Regions from separate parts of the Nocardioides sp. NPDC004968 genome, predicted to be linked through region 2. Evidence: riboswitches for the same ligand, from Rfam matches in the RefSeq annotation. Region 2 holds a riboswitch; the other holds the start of a gene.
The links. Region 2 has a riboswitch for thiamine pyrophosphate ahead of ABZU72_RS27230 (thiamine phosphate synthase). Riboswitches for the same ligand answer to the same signal wherever they lie in the genome.
Positions count from the first base shown of each region.

Region 1: linked by a shared signal. The riboswitch ahead of ABZU72_RS03090 (thiamine ABC transporter substrate-binding protein) and the one ahead of ABZU72_RS27230 (thiamine phosphate synthase) in region 2 are both predicted to bind thiamine pyrophosphate.

Region 1 is NZ_JBEXJF010000002.1:112,156-119,971, reverse strand. Features, by position in the region: gene ABZU72_RS03095 (ABC transporter permease subunit) at 1-1,553, opposite strand, end outside; gene ABZU72_RS03090 (thiamine ABC transporter substrate-binding protein) at 1,550-2,611, opposite strand; TPP riboswitch at 2,608-2,716, opposite strand; gene ABZU72_RS03085 (GNAT family N-acetyltransferase) at 2,747-3,178, shown strand; gene ABZU72_RS03080 (MBL fold metallo-hydrolase) at 3,168-4,220, opposite strand; gene ABZU72_RS03075 (hypothetical protein) at 4,186-4,629, opposite strand; gene ABZU72_RS03070 (hypothetical protein) at 4,626-4,982, opposite strand; gene ABZU72_RS03065 (putative protein N(5)-glutamine methyltransferase) at 4,999-5,769, shown strand; gene ABZU72_RS03060 (TIGR02206 family membrane protein) at 5,997-6,695, shown strand; gene ABZU72_RS03055 (PLP-dependent cysteine synthase family protein) at 6,659-7,759, opposite strand.
Region 2 is NZ_JBEXJF010000053.1:12,367-20,182, reverse strand. Features, by position in the region: gene ABZU72_RS27265 (NAD(P)-binding domain-containing protein) at 1-444, shown strand, start outside; gene thiC (phosphomethylpyrimidine synthase ThiC) at 499-2,187, opposite strand; gene thiD (bifunctional hydroxymethylpyrimidine kinase/phosphomethylpyrimidine kinase) at 2,197-2,979, opposite strand; gene ABZU72_RS27250 (thiamine phosphate synthase) at 2,976-3,566, opposite strand; gene ABZU72_RS27245 (thiazole synthase) at 3,563-4,330, opposite strand; gene thiS (sulfur carrier protein ThiS) at 4,327-4,527, opposite strand; gene thiO (glycine oxidase ThiO) at 4,524-5,549, opposite strand; gene ABZU72_RS27230 (thiamine phosphate synthase) at 5,549-6,154, opposite strand; TPP riboswitch at 6,148-6,257, opposite strand; gene ABZU72_RS27225 (Gfo/Idh/MocA family oxidoreductase) at 6,538-7,816, shown strand, end outside.

The sequences.
Region 1 (7,816 bases), on a different contig from region 2:
TCGGACCCCGGCCGGGACAGCAACCGCAGGATGACGACGGGGAGGGTGGGGCGCTCCTCGCGGACGAGGAAGGACGTCGCGCCGAACTCCCCCAGCGACGCCGCGAAGGCGAACCCGGAGGAGGCGAGCAGCGGCTTCCAGATGGCAGGTACGTCCACGGTCATGACCGCGCGCAACGGCCCGGCCCCGAGCCCGGCAGCGGCCTGGCGGAGACGGTCGTCGACCGAACCGAGGACCGGCACCAACGTCCTCACCACCAGGGGCAACGCCACCAGAGCCTGCGCGAGCGGCACCAGCCACGGCTCGTCGCGGAAGTCGAGCGGGGCTGACCCGAGGGTCAGGTAGAGCCCGAGCCCCAGCGTGACGGCGCTGACCCCGAGCGGCACCATGAACAGCCCGTCCAGGACGGAACGTACCCGCCGCTCGGCCACCGAACGGGACCGACGCGTCACCGCGAATGCGACGAGCAGACCGAGGGTCAGCGCGACCAACGACGCCTGCACCGCGACCGCCAGCGAGGTCATCAGCGCGGTCGTGGCCGGAACCGGCAGCGGAGGGTCGAACCCGGGAGTCTGCAGGGCCGTGTAGTTCCGGAGACTCCACCGGTCATCGTCTCGCAGCGACCCGAGCAGCAGGGCGAGCAGCGGCCCGGCGACCAGCAGGACCAGGACCGACGTCGACAGCAGGGCCGGGATGTCCCGCATCGAGACCCGCCGGCGGCGTACGACGACCCGGGACTGCGCCGCATCCGGCACCGAGCGCAGCCAGCCGGCCACGACCAGCAGCCCGATGACGACCACCAACTGGAGCACCGACAGCACCGCCGCACCGGGAAGGTCGAACAGGGTGAAGGTCAGCTTGTAGATCTCGGTCTCGATGCTGTTGTAGCGCACCCCGCCGAGGGTGAGCACGATCCCGAAAGCGGTCGCGCAGAAGAGGAAGACCACCGACGCCGCGGAGACGATCGCGGGACGCAGCGCCGGCAACGTGATCGTCAGGAGGACTCGCGCCGGCGAGGCGCCCAGCGCTGCAGCAGCCTCCCCGGGACGCGGGTCGAGCGACTCCCAGGCCGCCCCGACCGCGCGGATCACCACCGAGGCGTTGAAGAAGACCAGCCCGAGGATGATCGCGGTCGGAGTCCCGTCGAGCCCCAACCCGGCCAACAGCCCGGCCTCGCCGATGAGCTCGCGGAAGGCGACCCCGACGACGACCGTGGGGAGCACGAACGGCACCAGCAGCCCCGCCCGGATGATCCGCTGCATCGGAAAGCTCAGCCGATAGAGCGCGAACGCGGCCGGCAGCCCGAGCGCGACGCTCAGCACCGTCGCCAGCCCCGAGGACCACAGCGTGAACCAGAGCGCCCGCTGGATCTCCGGGCGCCCCAGGATCCTGGTCACGACCGACGGATCGAAGGATCCCTCGAAGAACAGGCCGCGCTGCACCATCCCGATGACCGGCAGGACGAAGAAGACCGCCAGCACGGCCACCGGGAGAGCGGCGAGCGCGACCAGGGTCCCGATTCGCCGGGTCACAGCACGACGGGTGGAGCTCACTGCGCGATCGTGTCACTCCAGGTCGCCAGCCACGCTTCCCGGTTCTCGTCGATCTCCTCAGGCTCCACCGAGAGCGGCGCGGTCGGCTGCTGCGCGAACTTCGCCCAGTCGGCAGGCAGTTCGACGCCGGAGGAGACGGGGAACACGTACATGCTCTCCGGCAGCGCCCCCTGCACGCTGTCGGAGAGCATGAAGTCGATCAGCGCCTTGGCGCCCTCGGGGTGGTCGGCGCCCTCGAGCACGCCGGCGTACTCGACCTGCCGGAAGCAGGTGTCCAGCAGCGCCTTGGTCGTCGTCTTGCCGTCCTTGACGGTGAAGGCCGGCGAGGAGTCGTAGGAGAGGACGATCGGCCGCGTCCCCTTCCCGCCGCCCTGGGTGAAGTCGGAGTAGTAGGCCTGGTCCCAGCCGTCGACGACCTTGGTGCCGTTGTCCATCAGCTTGCCCCAATAGTCCGCCCAGCCGTCCTCGCCGTACTCGGCGACGGTCGCCAGCAGGAACGCCATCCCCGGCGTCGACGTCGCGGCGCCGGGGGTCACGAAGAGATCCTTGTACGCAGGCTCCGCCAGGTCGTCGAGCGACTCCGGCGGCGTCAGCTTCTTCGCCGCGAACCACTCGGTGTCGATGTTGACGCACACGCTGCCGTTGTCGACCGGGGTGAGGAAGTGCTTGTCGTCCCCCGGGAGGTTGAACTCGTCGACCCCGGCCGGGACCGTCTTCGGCGTGTAGGCCTCCAGCGCCCCCTGGTCGATCGCCCGGCTGGCGAAGGTGTTGTCGACGCCGAACACCGCGTCACCGTCGGGGTTGCCGGTGTCCATGGCGATCTTGGTGGTCAGCTCGCCCCCGTCGCCCGCGTGCCGGATCTCGGCGGTGTAGCCGGTCTTCTCGGTGAACTCGGCCAGCACCTCCTTCGGCAGCGTGAAGCTGTCGTGGGTCAGCAGCACGACCGACTTGTCGTCGGCGCCGCTCGACGGGTCGGCGTCAGGCTCGGCGGGGCTGCCCCCGCACGCGGACAGCAGCAGCGCCGAGATAGCAGTGGCAGCGATGGCAGGCGTACGCATGCGCATTCCTGACTCCCTTCGCCGGTATCAACCGGAGCAGGTTCGGAGGGTCTGCGGCGCTGTTCGCCGCACTCTCAGGCCTTCCGGCCTCCCCTGTCTGTTCCCGCCAACACTACTGCTTGCGAGAATCCACCCATGACCGACGTCGCCATCTCGTCCTTCGATGAGCTCTCCCCCAAGACCGCGTACGCCCTGTGGCGGCTGCGCCAGGACGTCTTCATCGTCGAGCAGGACTGCCCGTACCTCGATCTGGACGGCCGCGACCTCGAGCCCGGGACGCGTCACGTGGTGCTGAGCGACGGCGACCAGCTCGCCGGCACCGCCCGCATCCTCGACGACGGCGACGTGTGGCGGATCGGCCGCGTCGTCCTCGCCCCCACGCACCGCGGCAAGGGCCTGGCCGACGTGATCATGGCCGCCGCCGTCGAGGCCCTCACCGACCGCGACGTCGTCCTCGACGCTCAGTCGCCGCTGGCCGGTTGGTACGCCAAGTTCGGGTTCGTGAAGGACGGCGAGGAGTTCCTCGAGGACGACATCCCGCACACCCCGATGCGGCTCACCCGGTGACGGGGGCGAACAAGACGCTGGTCTCGGTCTCCTCGCGGGTGGCCTGACCGCGGGCGGCCAGCAGTTCGAGGTGGGCCTTGGTCTCCATGACGGCGAGGCCGGCGTTGAAGTAGTCGAGCTCGGCGAAGGCACGCTCGTGGCGGGTCCAACCGAGGTCGTTGGCGACCTCGAGCGCGGAGCGCCGACCGGCCTGCAATGACGCCAGCGACTGTGCGAGCCGCGACTCGTGATGGGCCAGGAGCTCGTCGACGCGGGCGTGCGACGACGAGGCGACCGGCCCGTGGGCGGGGAGAAGCCGCAGGTCGGGCAGGGTGCGGACCTTGGTCAGCGACGCCATGAAGTCGCCCAGCGGGTCGATGACCGGCACCGGCTCGAAGCCGATCGACGGCGTGATCGTGGGCAGCACGTGGTCGCCGGCGAAGAGGACCGAGCCGGCCAGATCGGCATAGACGTAGTGGCCCTGGGTGTGCCCGGGGGTGTGCACGGCATCGAGGTCGCGGCCGGCCACGTCGAGGCGTACGTCGCCCTCCAGCCACTGGTCGGGCATCCGCCAGTGGGACAGATCGGGCGCGGGCGGCGGGTTGGCGGCCCACTTCGCGGCCAGCTCGTGCGCACCGGCGTGGGCGAGCAGCCGGTCGGTCGAGACCCAGCCGTCGAGGTCGCCGTTGGTGAGCTCGAGAGTGGGCCGGTCGCCGGCGCCAAGGAGTACGTCCGCGCCGAACTCCTGACCGAGCACCGAGGCGAGCGTGTAGTGGTCGCGGTGCACGTGGGTGACCAGGAACCGCCGGATGTCGCCGAACTCGAAGCCGAGCTTCTTCAGCCCGGACTCGAGCGCTTCCCGCCCCTCGGTGATCGCCCAGCCACCGTCGACCAGCGAGAGCCCGTCGTCGCCCTCGAGGACGTAGATGTTGACCGCCTTGAGCCCGTCCATCGGCAGCGGCAGCGGGATCCGGTGCACGCCGTCGGCGACTGTCCACGCTCCCGGAGCGGACCAGTGCTCCCCCGAGTCAGGCGAGATCGCGGTGGCTGTCGACTGACTCATCCGTCTCCTTCGGGTTGACCTTCCAGAGCCAGAGCAGACCCAGGATCGGCAACAGGGCAGGAACGAAACCGTATCCGCTCCCGAACTTCGACCATACCGAGTCATCCGGGAACCAGGACGGGACGGCCAGGGACAGGACACCGACCACGATGACGCCGGCCAACTCGATCCACAGCATGATCTTCGCGAAGCCCGCCGACCCGGCGGCGGCCCGGCGGATCGCGAACCAGCCCGCGACGTACGTCGCCGCGGCGACGACCGAGAGCGAGTAGGCGATCGGGGCCTCGTCGAAGTCGGTGAAGACCTGCACCAGCGACCGGGCTCCCGCGGCGAGCACGAAGATCGCGTAGACGGTCAGCAGCACCAGGTGCGGACCGGAACGAGTCTTGGCAGGGGAGGTCGCGGTCACCGGACCATCATGACGCGTACGGCCACGACACCCGTCGCCAGGGCAGCCGCCGCGATCACGCCCGAGGACCAGGTCGAGCGGTCCCCACGCATCGTCTGCAGAGCGAGCGGCATCAGGCACACCAGCGCGCCGAGGTAGCCCAGGAAGGTCGACAGTGACTCCGGCTTGCGTCCGCCCGACCAGGCCGCCAGCGCACCGATCGCGAGCACGACGGCCAGGATCTCCAGCATCCACGCGACCTGGTCCAGCCACTTCGGCCGGGGCGCCTTCAGCACCACGCCGAGCACGGCCGCGATCGTCACGAACGCGGCATACCCGGCCACGATAAATCCGATCAGGGTCACGGCGTCCACGTGCCAATCTTCTCCAATGACCTCCACCTCTCCCGATCCGGGGCTCGTCGCTCGTCTCCGCGCCGCCGGCTGCGTCTTCGCCGAGGACGAGGCGGCACTGCTCGAGTCCGCCCCGGTCTCCGCCCTGGAGCGGGAGGAGATGGTCGTACGCCGCGTGGCCGGCGAGCCGCTGGAGCTCATCCTGGGCTGGGCCGAGTTCTGCGGGCTCCGGATCCGGGTCGCACCGGGGGTGTTCGTGCCCCGGCAGCGCTCGGCGCTGATGGTCGAGCTCGCCTTCCGGACGGCCGGGCGGGGCGCGGCCCTGAAGGTGCTCGATCTCGGCTGCGGGACCGGAGCGCTGGGCGCCGCCATCGCGGCACGTCTCCCGGACGCGGAGGTCTGGGCCACCGACATCGACCCGGCGGCGGTCGAGTGCGCTCGGGAGAATCTGCCGCCGAACCGGGTGCTCCTCGGCGATCTCTACGACCCGCTCCCCCACGACCTCGAGCTCGACGTGATCGTGGCCAACGCCCCGTACGTGCCGAGCGACCAGATCCGGAACATGCCGCCCGAGGCGCGCGACCACGAGCACCACGTGGCTCTCGACGGCGGCGCGGATGGGCTCGACGTCCAGCGCCGCGTGATCGAGCAGGCTCCGAAGCATCTGGCTCCCGGCGGCGTACTCATCATCGAGGCCGGCCAGGAGCAGGCGCCCGTCACCGCGAGCCTGATGCGGGAGCAGGGGCTCGTCGCGGAGCTCCATCACGACGAGGACCTCTACGCGACCGCGGTGACCGGAACGCTGTAGCCTGAAAAATTTGTAGAGGCCCGGTTAACCGGGAATTCCTGCACCCAAAAGCGAGGCGTCCCTCTGATTGCACACCACCCCCGCAGTGTGCATTCAGAGGGACCGCCACCTGGAAGTTCGTCCACCCCCCACCGGTGGGCGACCTTCACGCCGATGAAACGGGCCACCCGCGGACCCATGACGCGGGTTGGGAAGAATTTTTTCGAGAATCCCGTCAGACTTCCGTCATGCAGGCTTACGGTCTGGCCCACCTGGTGCCGTTGTCCCTGCTCACAGCGGGGATCGTGGCGGTCGTCTGGCTGGGTAGGCGGCAGCGGGCCGACGCGAAGCCGTCGAGATTCTCACGAGGATTCGCGCTCGCGATCCCGCTGACGACGATCCCGCTGCAGGCCCACGAGTGGGTCACCGACTTCGATCTCTTCATCGATCTGCCGATCCACCTGTGCGACCTGGCGTGGGTCGCGGCGGCGTTCGCGCTGTGGACCCACCATCCCTACCCGACCGCGCTGACCTGCTTCTGGGGCCTCACGCTGACCACGCAGGGCGTCTTCACCCCGGACGTGATGGACTTCCCGGACGTCAGCTACTTCACCTTCTGGGGCCAGCATCTGATGATCGTGACCGCCGCTGTCTACCTGGTCTTCGGGCTCAAGCTGCTACCCCGGTGGCGCGACTACGGCTGGACGGTCGCGACCACGGCGGCATGGGCCGCCGCGGCGTACGTCCTCAACCTCGTCCTCGACGCCAACTACGGCTACCTGCGCTACAAGCCGGAGTCGGGCTCGATGCTCGACCTGCTCGGGCCGTGGCCGGTCTACGTCCTCAACGAGATCCTGATCGTCGCCGGTGTGTGGGCGCTGATCACGCTGGGACTGCGGATCTGGGCCCGTCAGGACGGGTCGACGAGGACGCCGGTGCGCTCGTAGTCGGCGAGAGCGGAGGCGTACGGCGCCAGGTCGATGCCCTTCTCGCTCACCCAGCCGTCGTCGTAGTAGGACGAGCGGTAGCGCTCCCCCGAGTCGCACAGCAGCGAGACGACGCTGCCCTCGGTGCCGGCCTCGGACATCTCGCGTACGACACCCAGCGATGCCCACACGTTGGTGCCCGTCGAGGGGCCGACCGAGCGGCCCATCCGGGCCGAGAGCCAGCGCATCGTCGCGATCGACGCCGCGTCGGGGACCTGGACCATGTCGTCGACGACCCCGCCGACGAAGGACGGCTCGACCCGCGGCCGGCCGATCCCCTCGATGCGCGACGGCATCCCGGTGGCGTAGTCGGAGGTGTCCGTCTCCCAGCCGCCGTAGAAGGCGGAGTTCTCCGGGTCGGCGACCATCAGCCTGGTCGGGTGGCGGCGGTAGTGGAGGTAGCGGCCGATCGTCGCCGAGGTGCCGCCGGTGCCGGCCGAGACGACGATCCAGGTCGGCACCGGGTATCGCTCCTGCGACATCTGGTCGAAGATCGACTCGGCGATGTTGTTGTTGCCACGCCAGTCGGTGGCCCGCTCGGCGTAGGTGAACTGGTCCATGTAGTGGCCGCCGCACTCGCGGGCGAGGCGCTCGGCCTCTGCGTACATGTCGGGTGCGCGGTCGACGAAGTGGCAGCGGCCGCCGTGCCACTCGATCAGGCGCACCTTCTCCTCCGAGGTCGAGCGCGGCATGACCGCGACGAACGGCAGCCCCAGGAGGCCGGCGAAGTACGCCTCCGAGACCGCGGTGGATCCGGAGGAGGCCTCGACGACCGTCGAGCCCTCGTGGAGCCAGCCGTTGCAGACTGCGTAGAGGAACAGCGACCGGGCCAGACGGTGCTTCAGCGAGCCGGTGGGATGAACCGACTCGTCCTTCAGATAGAGGTCGACACCGCCGCTCGTACCGTCGCGGACAGGGAGCGGAACGACGTGCAGATGGGTGTCGGCCGAGCGCTGCGCGTCGGCCTCGACGCGGCGTACGGCTTCGTCGATCCAGGCGCGATGAGAGTCAGAGAGGCGGGGCACCGGCCGAGCGTAACTCCACCCTGATCTGTCCTCGGCATGTGCGGTGAGCCACAATGA
Region 2 (7,816 bases):
TACGACGCCCTCCTGCCGACGCTCGACGTCTGGACCACGAGCGAGTACCACGGCGAGGACGCCGGCCGGGCGTCGCTGGTGGATCTGGCGATGCTGTCGGGGATGTACCAGATGTTCACGGGCTTCTTCCACGGTGCCGCGATGGCCGCCACCATGGGGATGAGCGCGTCGGACTTCGCCGCTCGGCAGGCTCCCTTCCTCGCCGCCATGACCGAAGAGCTCGCCGGCTACGCGAAGGTCATCGACGGCGGCGACTACACCGTCGCGGGCCAGCAGAGCCTGGAGTTCTCCGACCTCTCGCACATCGTCCGTGCCAGCGAGGAGCAAGGGATCGATCCCGCCCCGATCGCCGCCGTCCAGGCGCTGATCAGCAGAGAGATCGACGCGGGGTACGGCTCGGAGGGGCTCCCCAGGGTCGTCGAGAGCCTGCGCGCCGACGGGTAACGCTGGGGCGACGGTGCCCTGGCCGCCGGTCGGCCAGGGCACTGTCGCGTCGGGTCAGTCGGCGAGCGGGAGATACACGCGGCTCCCCGCTGCCGCGAACTCCTTCGACTTCTCCAGCATCCCCGCCTCGATCTCCTCGGGGGATGCGCCGTTGTCGCCGCCGAAGCGGTCGCGTACGTCCTGGCTGATCTTCATCGAGCAGAACTTCGGGCCGCACATGGAGCAGAAGTGGGCGGTCTTGGCGTTCTCCGCCGGCAGGGTCTCGTCGTGGAAGCTCTCCGCGGTGACCGGGTCCAGCGAGAGGGCGAACTGGTCACGCCAGCGGAACTCGAAGCGGGCCTTGGAGAGCGCGTCGTCGTGGTCGCGGGCACCGGGGTGGCCCTTGGCGATGTCGGCGGCGTGGGCGGCGAGCTTGTAGGTGATCACGCCGGTCTTCACGTCGTCCCTGTCCGGCAGACCGAGGTGCTCCTTGGGGGTGACGTAGCAGAGCATCGCGGTGCCGTGCATGGCGATCGTGGCCGCGCCGATGGCGCTGGTGATGTGGTCGTAGCCGGGCGCGATGTCGGTGGCGAGCGGGCCCAGCGTGTAGAACGGCGCACCGTGGCACCACTCCTGCTGCAGCCGAACGTTCTCCTCCACGAGGTTGAGCGGGACGTGACCGGGGCCCTCGACCATGACCTGTACGTCGTGCTCCCAGGCCCTCTCGGTGAGCTCGGCCAGCGTCCGCAGCTCGCTGAGCTGGGCCTCGTCGTTGGCGTCGGCGGTGGAGCCCGGGCGGAGCCCGTCGCCGAGGGAGAAGGCGACGTCGTACTGCTTGAAGATCTCGCAGAGCTCGTCGAAGTGGGTGTAGAGGAAGCTCTCCTGGTGGTGCGCGAGACACCAGCCGGCCATGATCGAGCCGCCTCGGGACACGATGCCGGTCACGCGGTTCGCGGTGAGCGGGACGTATCTCAGCAGGACTCCCGCATGGATCGTCATGTAGTCGACGCCCTGCTCGGCCTGCTCGATGACGGTGTCCCGGAACACCTCCCAGGTCAGCTTGTCGGCCTCGCCGTTGACCTTCTCCAGGGCCTGATAGATCGGGACGGTGCCGATCGGGACGGGTGAGTTGCGCAGGATCCACTCGCGGGTGGTGTGGATGTCGTCGCCGGTGCTCAGGTCCATCACCGTGTCCGCGCCCCAGGTGATCGCGTGGGTGAGCTTGTCGACCTCCTCCGCGATGCTGCTGGTGACCGCGGAGTTGCCGATGTTCGCGTTGATCTTCACCAGGAAGCGCTTGCCGATGATCATCGGCTCGGACTCGGGGTGGTTGACGTTGTTCGGGATGATCGCCCGGCCCGCCGCCACCTCCTCGCGGACCAGCTCGGGGTCGCAGCTCTCCCGCACCGCGACATAGGCCATCTCCTTGGTGATGATGCCCTGGCGCGCGTAGTGCATCTGGGAGATGTTGGCGCCCTTTCGCGGCTTCCGGCGCTCGCCCTGCCATTCCTCGGTGGCTGCTCCGCGGCGTACGGCGGTCTTGCCGTTGTCCCGGAGGTCTGCCGGGCGTCCGTCGTACTGCTCGGTGTCGCCGCGTTCCTCGATCCATTCGAGGCGGCGGGGCGGGAGGCCCTGCTCCGGCTGCGAGCCGGGGCCCTCGGTGCAGTAGCGGTCGAAGGTCTCGCCGTTGGTGAGCGCGACCCGGGTCACCGGGACCTTCAGGTCGCCGATCTCGAGGCGGGTGTGGGCGGGGTGCACGGTCATGCGGTCTCCTCAGGTGTTCAGGTGGGCGATCGGTCCTCGGCCGCGGCCGAGAGTCCAGTGCCGGCTTGCGGCGAGCTGTCGGGTGACGTACGCGGCCGCCTGCTCCGCCGCTTCGCGCAGCGGGGCGCCGTGGGCGAGGTGGGCGGCCAGGGCCGAGCTGTAGGTGCAGCCGGTGCCGTGGTCGTTCTTCGTCGGGACGGCGGGATGCGTGAGTGGGATCGGCGGTTCCCCCGGCTCGGCGAGCCAGTCCGTGCACGTCCCGGTTGCCTCCGGGTCACCGCCGGTGACGATCACGGCGCACCCGCTGGTCGAGCGGAGAGCGAGCGCAACCGCGAGGTCGGCGGGCGAACCGTCGTGGCCGAGTAACGCCCGTGCCTCGTCCAGGTTGGGGGTGACGACGGTGGCGACGGGGAGCAGGTGGTCGAGATAGGCGCGGCGTACGTCGTCCCCGCCGAGCACCGCGCCGGAGGTGGCGACCAGGACGGGGTCGACGACGAGCGGCCGGCCGGTGCAGAGGCGCGCGACGAGCTCGACCACCTCGGCGCTGCCGAGCATGCCGGTCTTGACCGCCGCGACGGGAAGGTCGTCGAAGACGGCGTGGAGCTGGGCCTCGACGGTGGCGAGCGGGACGGCGTGGATGTCGCTGACCCCGGTCGTGTCCTGGGCGGTGACGGCGGTGATCACGCAGGCTCCGTGGACCCCGAGCGCGGCGAAGGTGGCCAGATCAGCCGCCGTGCCCGCCGCTCCCCCGGAGTCGGTGCCCGCGACGGTGAGCGCGACCGGCGGGTTCACGACGTCACCGCCGTCGTGCCGAGGGCGGCCAGCAGGTCGCGGACGACCGCGGCCGGCTCCTCCGCGCGCATCACCGCCCCCATCACGCCCACCCCGTGGGCCCCGGCCGCCACCGCCGCCGCGGCGTTGTCCGGGGTGATCCCGCCCAAGGCGTACGTCGGGAGCGGCAGGCCAGCGAACACCTCCGGCCCGAGCGGCGGCCCGTAACCCGGCTTGGACTCGGTCAGCGCGTACGGGCTCAGCATCGCGTAGTCGAACCCCTCCTCGGCCGCGCGGGCGACCTCGGTGGCGCTGTGGCAGCTGCGGCCGCGGGGTGGCCCTACGGACGAGGTGCTACTGCTCGCGGAGGCGGGCAGGTGCAGGCCGACTGCGGCAGGGAGAGGGGTGTGGGCGGCGATGACGTTCAGGCCGAGTCCGGCGAGCAGCTCGGCCAGCTTTGCTCGATGCTCCAGGGGCTCATCGAGCTCACGGAGTACGACGTGGGTCAGGCTGGCCTCGGCGCACGCTGCCATCGTCGCGACCAGGCTGCGGCCGAGCGGCAGCTGGGAGCGGTCGGTGAGGACGAGCAGTCGCGGCAGCGCGGTCATGCGATCCGGCCTTCCATCGGAGACGACGCCCGGGCGACCGCTTGGCGCGGGATCCGGCCGGCGGCGCGGGCAGCGTGCCCGGCCTCGACGGCCAGGCGCAGCGCGCGAGCCATCCCGACCGGGTCGTCGGCGCGGGTCACCGCGGTGGCGGCGAGGACCGCGGAGCAGCCGAGCTCCATCGCGAGGGCCGCGTCCGAGGCCGTGCCGACACCGGCGTCGAGCACGACCGGCACGGACACCGCAGCAACGACCGCCTCGATCGCATACGGGTTCAGCAGCCCCAGCCCGGACCCGATCGGCGAGCCGAGCGGCATCACCGCCGCGCAGCCGGCGTCCTCGAGCCGGCGGGCGAGGACGGGGTCGTCGGTGGCGTACGGAAGGACCGTGAAGCCCTTGCGCACCAGCTGCTCGGCGGCCTCGACGAGCTCGACGGCGTCGGGCATCAGCGAGGTCTCGTCACCGATCACCTCCAGCTTGACCCAGTCCGTCTCCAGCGCCTCGCGGGCGAGCTCGGCGGTCAGCACCGCCTCGCGTGCCGAGAGGCAGCCCGCGGTGTTGGGCAGGATCGGCACCTTCGCCGCGCGAAGCGTCTCGAGCAACCCGCCGGAGGCCGTCGAGGACGTACGCCGCATCGAGACCGTCACCAGACCGGGCTCGGCCGCGTCGATGACGTCGGGGAGCAGGGCCAGGTTGGGCAGGCCGCCGGTGCCGAGGAAGAGGCGTGAGGACAGCTCGTGGCCAGCGATCTTCAAGATGCTGCTCATCCGCCCTGCACCGCCGTCACGATCTCGACGACATGACCGTCCCGGAGCTGCCAGCGCGCCCAGTCGTCGCGCGGCACGATCTCCTCGTCCACGGCGACGGCGATGCCGCTCGGCCGCCGGTCGCCGGTACGTGCCTCGAGCAGGTCGGCAACGGTGCCGCTGACCTCCGTCGGCTCGCTGTTCACGGTGATCTTCATCCGTCCTCCTTCATCCGGAACCGGCGCGGATCGACCGCGGGTTCCACTGAACCGGTCTCGATGTGGTCGGCCACCAGCTGCGCGATGAGCGGCGCGAGCAGGACCCCGTTGCGGTAGGCACCCGCGGCAAGCACGACGCCCGGCTCGTGGGTCGAGCCGACGAGAGGAAGGTTGTCGGCGGTCCCCGGGCGGTCGCGCGAGGTCACCTCCACCACGCTGGCGCGGTCGAGCGCCGGCACGACCCGGCGGGCGGAGTCGAGCAGCCGCCACACGCCCTCGACGGTCGGCAGCAGCGGACCGTCGCGCTCCTCGGTGGTGGCCCCGATGACCACCTCGTCGCTGTCGATCCGCGGCACCACGTAGATCTGCTCGCCGTGCGCCCAGGCCCGCACCGTCCGTTCCACCCGCTCCTGCGTCCGTACGCGCACCACGTCTCCGCGCACCGGGCGGATGAGGGAGGAGTACGGATCGGGGAGGTTCACACCCGTGGCGATGACGGTGACGGTGTTGGTCTCGACACCGGCTCGCTGGCGCTCGCCGGGCTCGACCAGCGTGGACAACCGTTCGAGCAGGGCCGCGACAACCGCACGCGGGTCGACCGAGTGGTCCTCGGCGAGGAAGGCCCCGCCGGCGACGCGGCCGAGTCCGGGTTCGCGGGCGAGCAGCGCGCGGCGTACGAGTCTCTCGTAAGAGACCCCGGCGAGGTCGAGCACCGAGAGCTGCCGCTCGACCTGCTGGACGTCCCCGGCGTCGACGCCGACCAGCAGGGTCCCGCGGGTGTGCACTGCCACCCCGAGCCTGGCGGCGAAGTCGGGCCAGAGCGCGAGGGAGGACAGGCAGAGCCGGGTCAGGTCCTCCTCGCCGTACCAGGCCTCACCGGCCGGGCTGAGCATGCCGGCCGCGGCGTACGAGGCCCCCGAGCCCGGCGCCGGATCGACCATCGTGACCTCATGCCCGCGACGGATCAGCTCGTCGGCCACGGACAGCCCGACGATCCCGGCACCGAGGATCCGCACGCGCATCAGCCGACGGCTTCCACGAGCTCCTTCGCGGCCTGGAGTGGGTCGGGTTGTCGCCAGAGCCCGCCGATCACGGCGACCCCGTGGGCGCCGGCGGCGCGTACGGCACCGGCGGAAGCGGTCGAGATCCCGCCGATCGCGATCAGCGGGAGGACTCCGGCCGCGTCGGAGACCGCGGAGACCCCCAGTGGATCGGGAAGCCCGGCCTTGGATGTGGTGGCGAAGACCGGCCCGAAGCCGGCGTAGTCAGCGCCCGCGGCGGCGGCCGCCTCGACCGCCACGCGGTCCCGGCACGTCGCGCCGATGATCAACCCCGGCGCGGCCGCGTCGGCGATCCGCCGGGCCTCGGCCAGCGGAAGGTCGGAGGCGCCGAGGTGGACGCCGTGCGCACCGGACGCGAGCGCCACGTCGAGCCGGTCGTCGACGACCACACAGGCGTCGTACGTCCCGACCCGCTCGATCACGGCCGCGGTCAGAGCGAGCAGCTCGCGGGTCGTCGCTGCCTTGTCGCGCACCTGGAAGCCGGCGACGCCGAGCTCCGCGAAGGCAGGCAGCAGCGCGAGATCTTCGCTCGAGGAGACCAGGCAGAAAATAGGTGGAAGAGGCACAACCAATCACTTCCTTCGCCGGCATGATCCGGATCAGGTGTAACGGTCGGAGCGGCCTTAGCTCCCTCTCAGCCCGCTGCCGCGGACTCCCGTGTGGACGTCTCCGACCATAGCGCGCACCACCGAGAACCCCCAGCCCTAGGCCCATCCAGCGGGATACCTCTGGTAGGTCGAGATCCGCGGCGCCGTCGCCCCGTCGCCCCTGACCCCCGCGACGAGCCGATCGTGTCGATCGACGATCGCGGCGCGCGAAGGTCTGGCGCCGCGATGTGACGTGCCCTACAGTCTTCCCTGAGCGATTGATTCTGCCGATACAAGCGTTGATTCGATCATAAACGATCACTCAGGCCGTGTCGGCCCGACCTCGACTTCGGAGCGAAGACATGCAGACGACGTCCATCACCACGCCCGACACCAAGCTCGCTACCGGGTTCTCCCGGCGCAGCGTCCTGGGCTCCGCCGCCGCAGTGGGCGGGGCCGCCCTGGGCATCGGCGCCCTCACCGCCGGCGCCACCCCGGCGCGGGCCGCCGGCCAGCGCACCATGGTCAACCAGCCCTTCGAGGCGCACGAGATCGTCCGCATCGGGCTGATCGGCCTCGGCAACCGCGGCTTCGGGATGGCCCGTGGCTGGGCCGACATCCCCGGCGCGCAGGTGGTCGCGGTGTGCGACATCCGCGCCGACCGCGCCACGCGGGTGGCCGACGACCTCGTCGCGCGCGGCAAGACCCGCCCCAAGGAGTACGGCGGCAAGCGTGGCTCCTTCAAGCAGATGCTCGACCGCGAGGAGCTCGACCTCATCTACATCGCCACCCCCTGGGAGTTCCACTACGACCAGGCGCGCACCTCGATGCTGGCCGGCGCGCACGTCGCCGTCGAGCTGCCGATCGCCACGCAGCTCAACGAACTGTGGGACCTCGTCAACACCTCCGAGATGACCCGGAAGCACCTGCTGCTCGCCGAGAACTGCAGCTACGGCCGCAACGAGCTGGCGATGCTCAAGATGGCGCACGAGGGGGTCTTCGGCGACATCACCCACGGCGCCGGCGGCTACCTGCACGATCTGCGAGCCCTGCTGTTCAACGACGGCTACTACACCGACGACTGGCGGCGCCTGTGGCACACCCGCAGCACCGCCAGCTTCTACCCGATGCACGGCCTGGCGCCGATCGCTGCCGCGATGGACGTCAACCGCGGCGACCGAGCCGTCACGCTGGCCGCCACCGCGACCGCGCCGCGGGGCCTGGCCGACTACCGCGAGCGCTTCGTCCCCCGCGACCACCGGTCGTGGAAGGAGGAGTACATCAACGGCGACCGCATCAGCTGCGAGATCACCACTTCCGGGGGTCGCACCATCAGCGCCGAGCACAACGTGAGCCAGCCCCGGCCCTACAGCCGCATCAACAGCATCGAGGGCAGCCGCGGCCTGTTCGAGGACTACGTCGGCGGCGACTCGACCGGCGCCCGCGTCTACGCCGAGCCGCTGCACAGCGGCGACACCTGGCGCGGCTTCAAGGCGCTGCGCCAAGAGTTCGACCACTGGCTCTGGAAGGAGCTCGAGGACGACGCCTCCGGGAGCGGTCACGGCGGCATGGACTACATCCTGCAGTGGCGTCTCATCCAGACGATGCGCGCCGGGCTGGTCCCCGACATCGACGTCTACG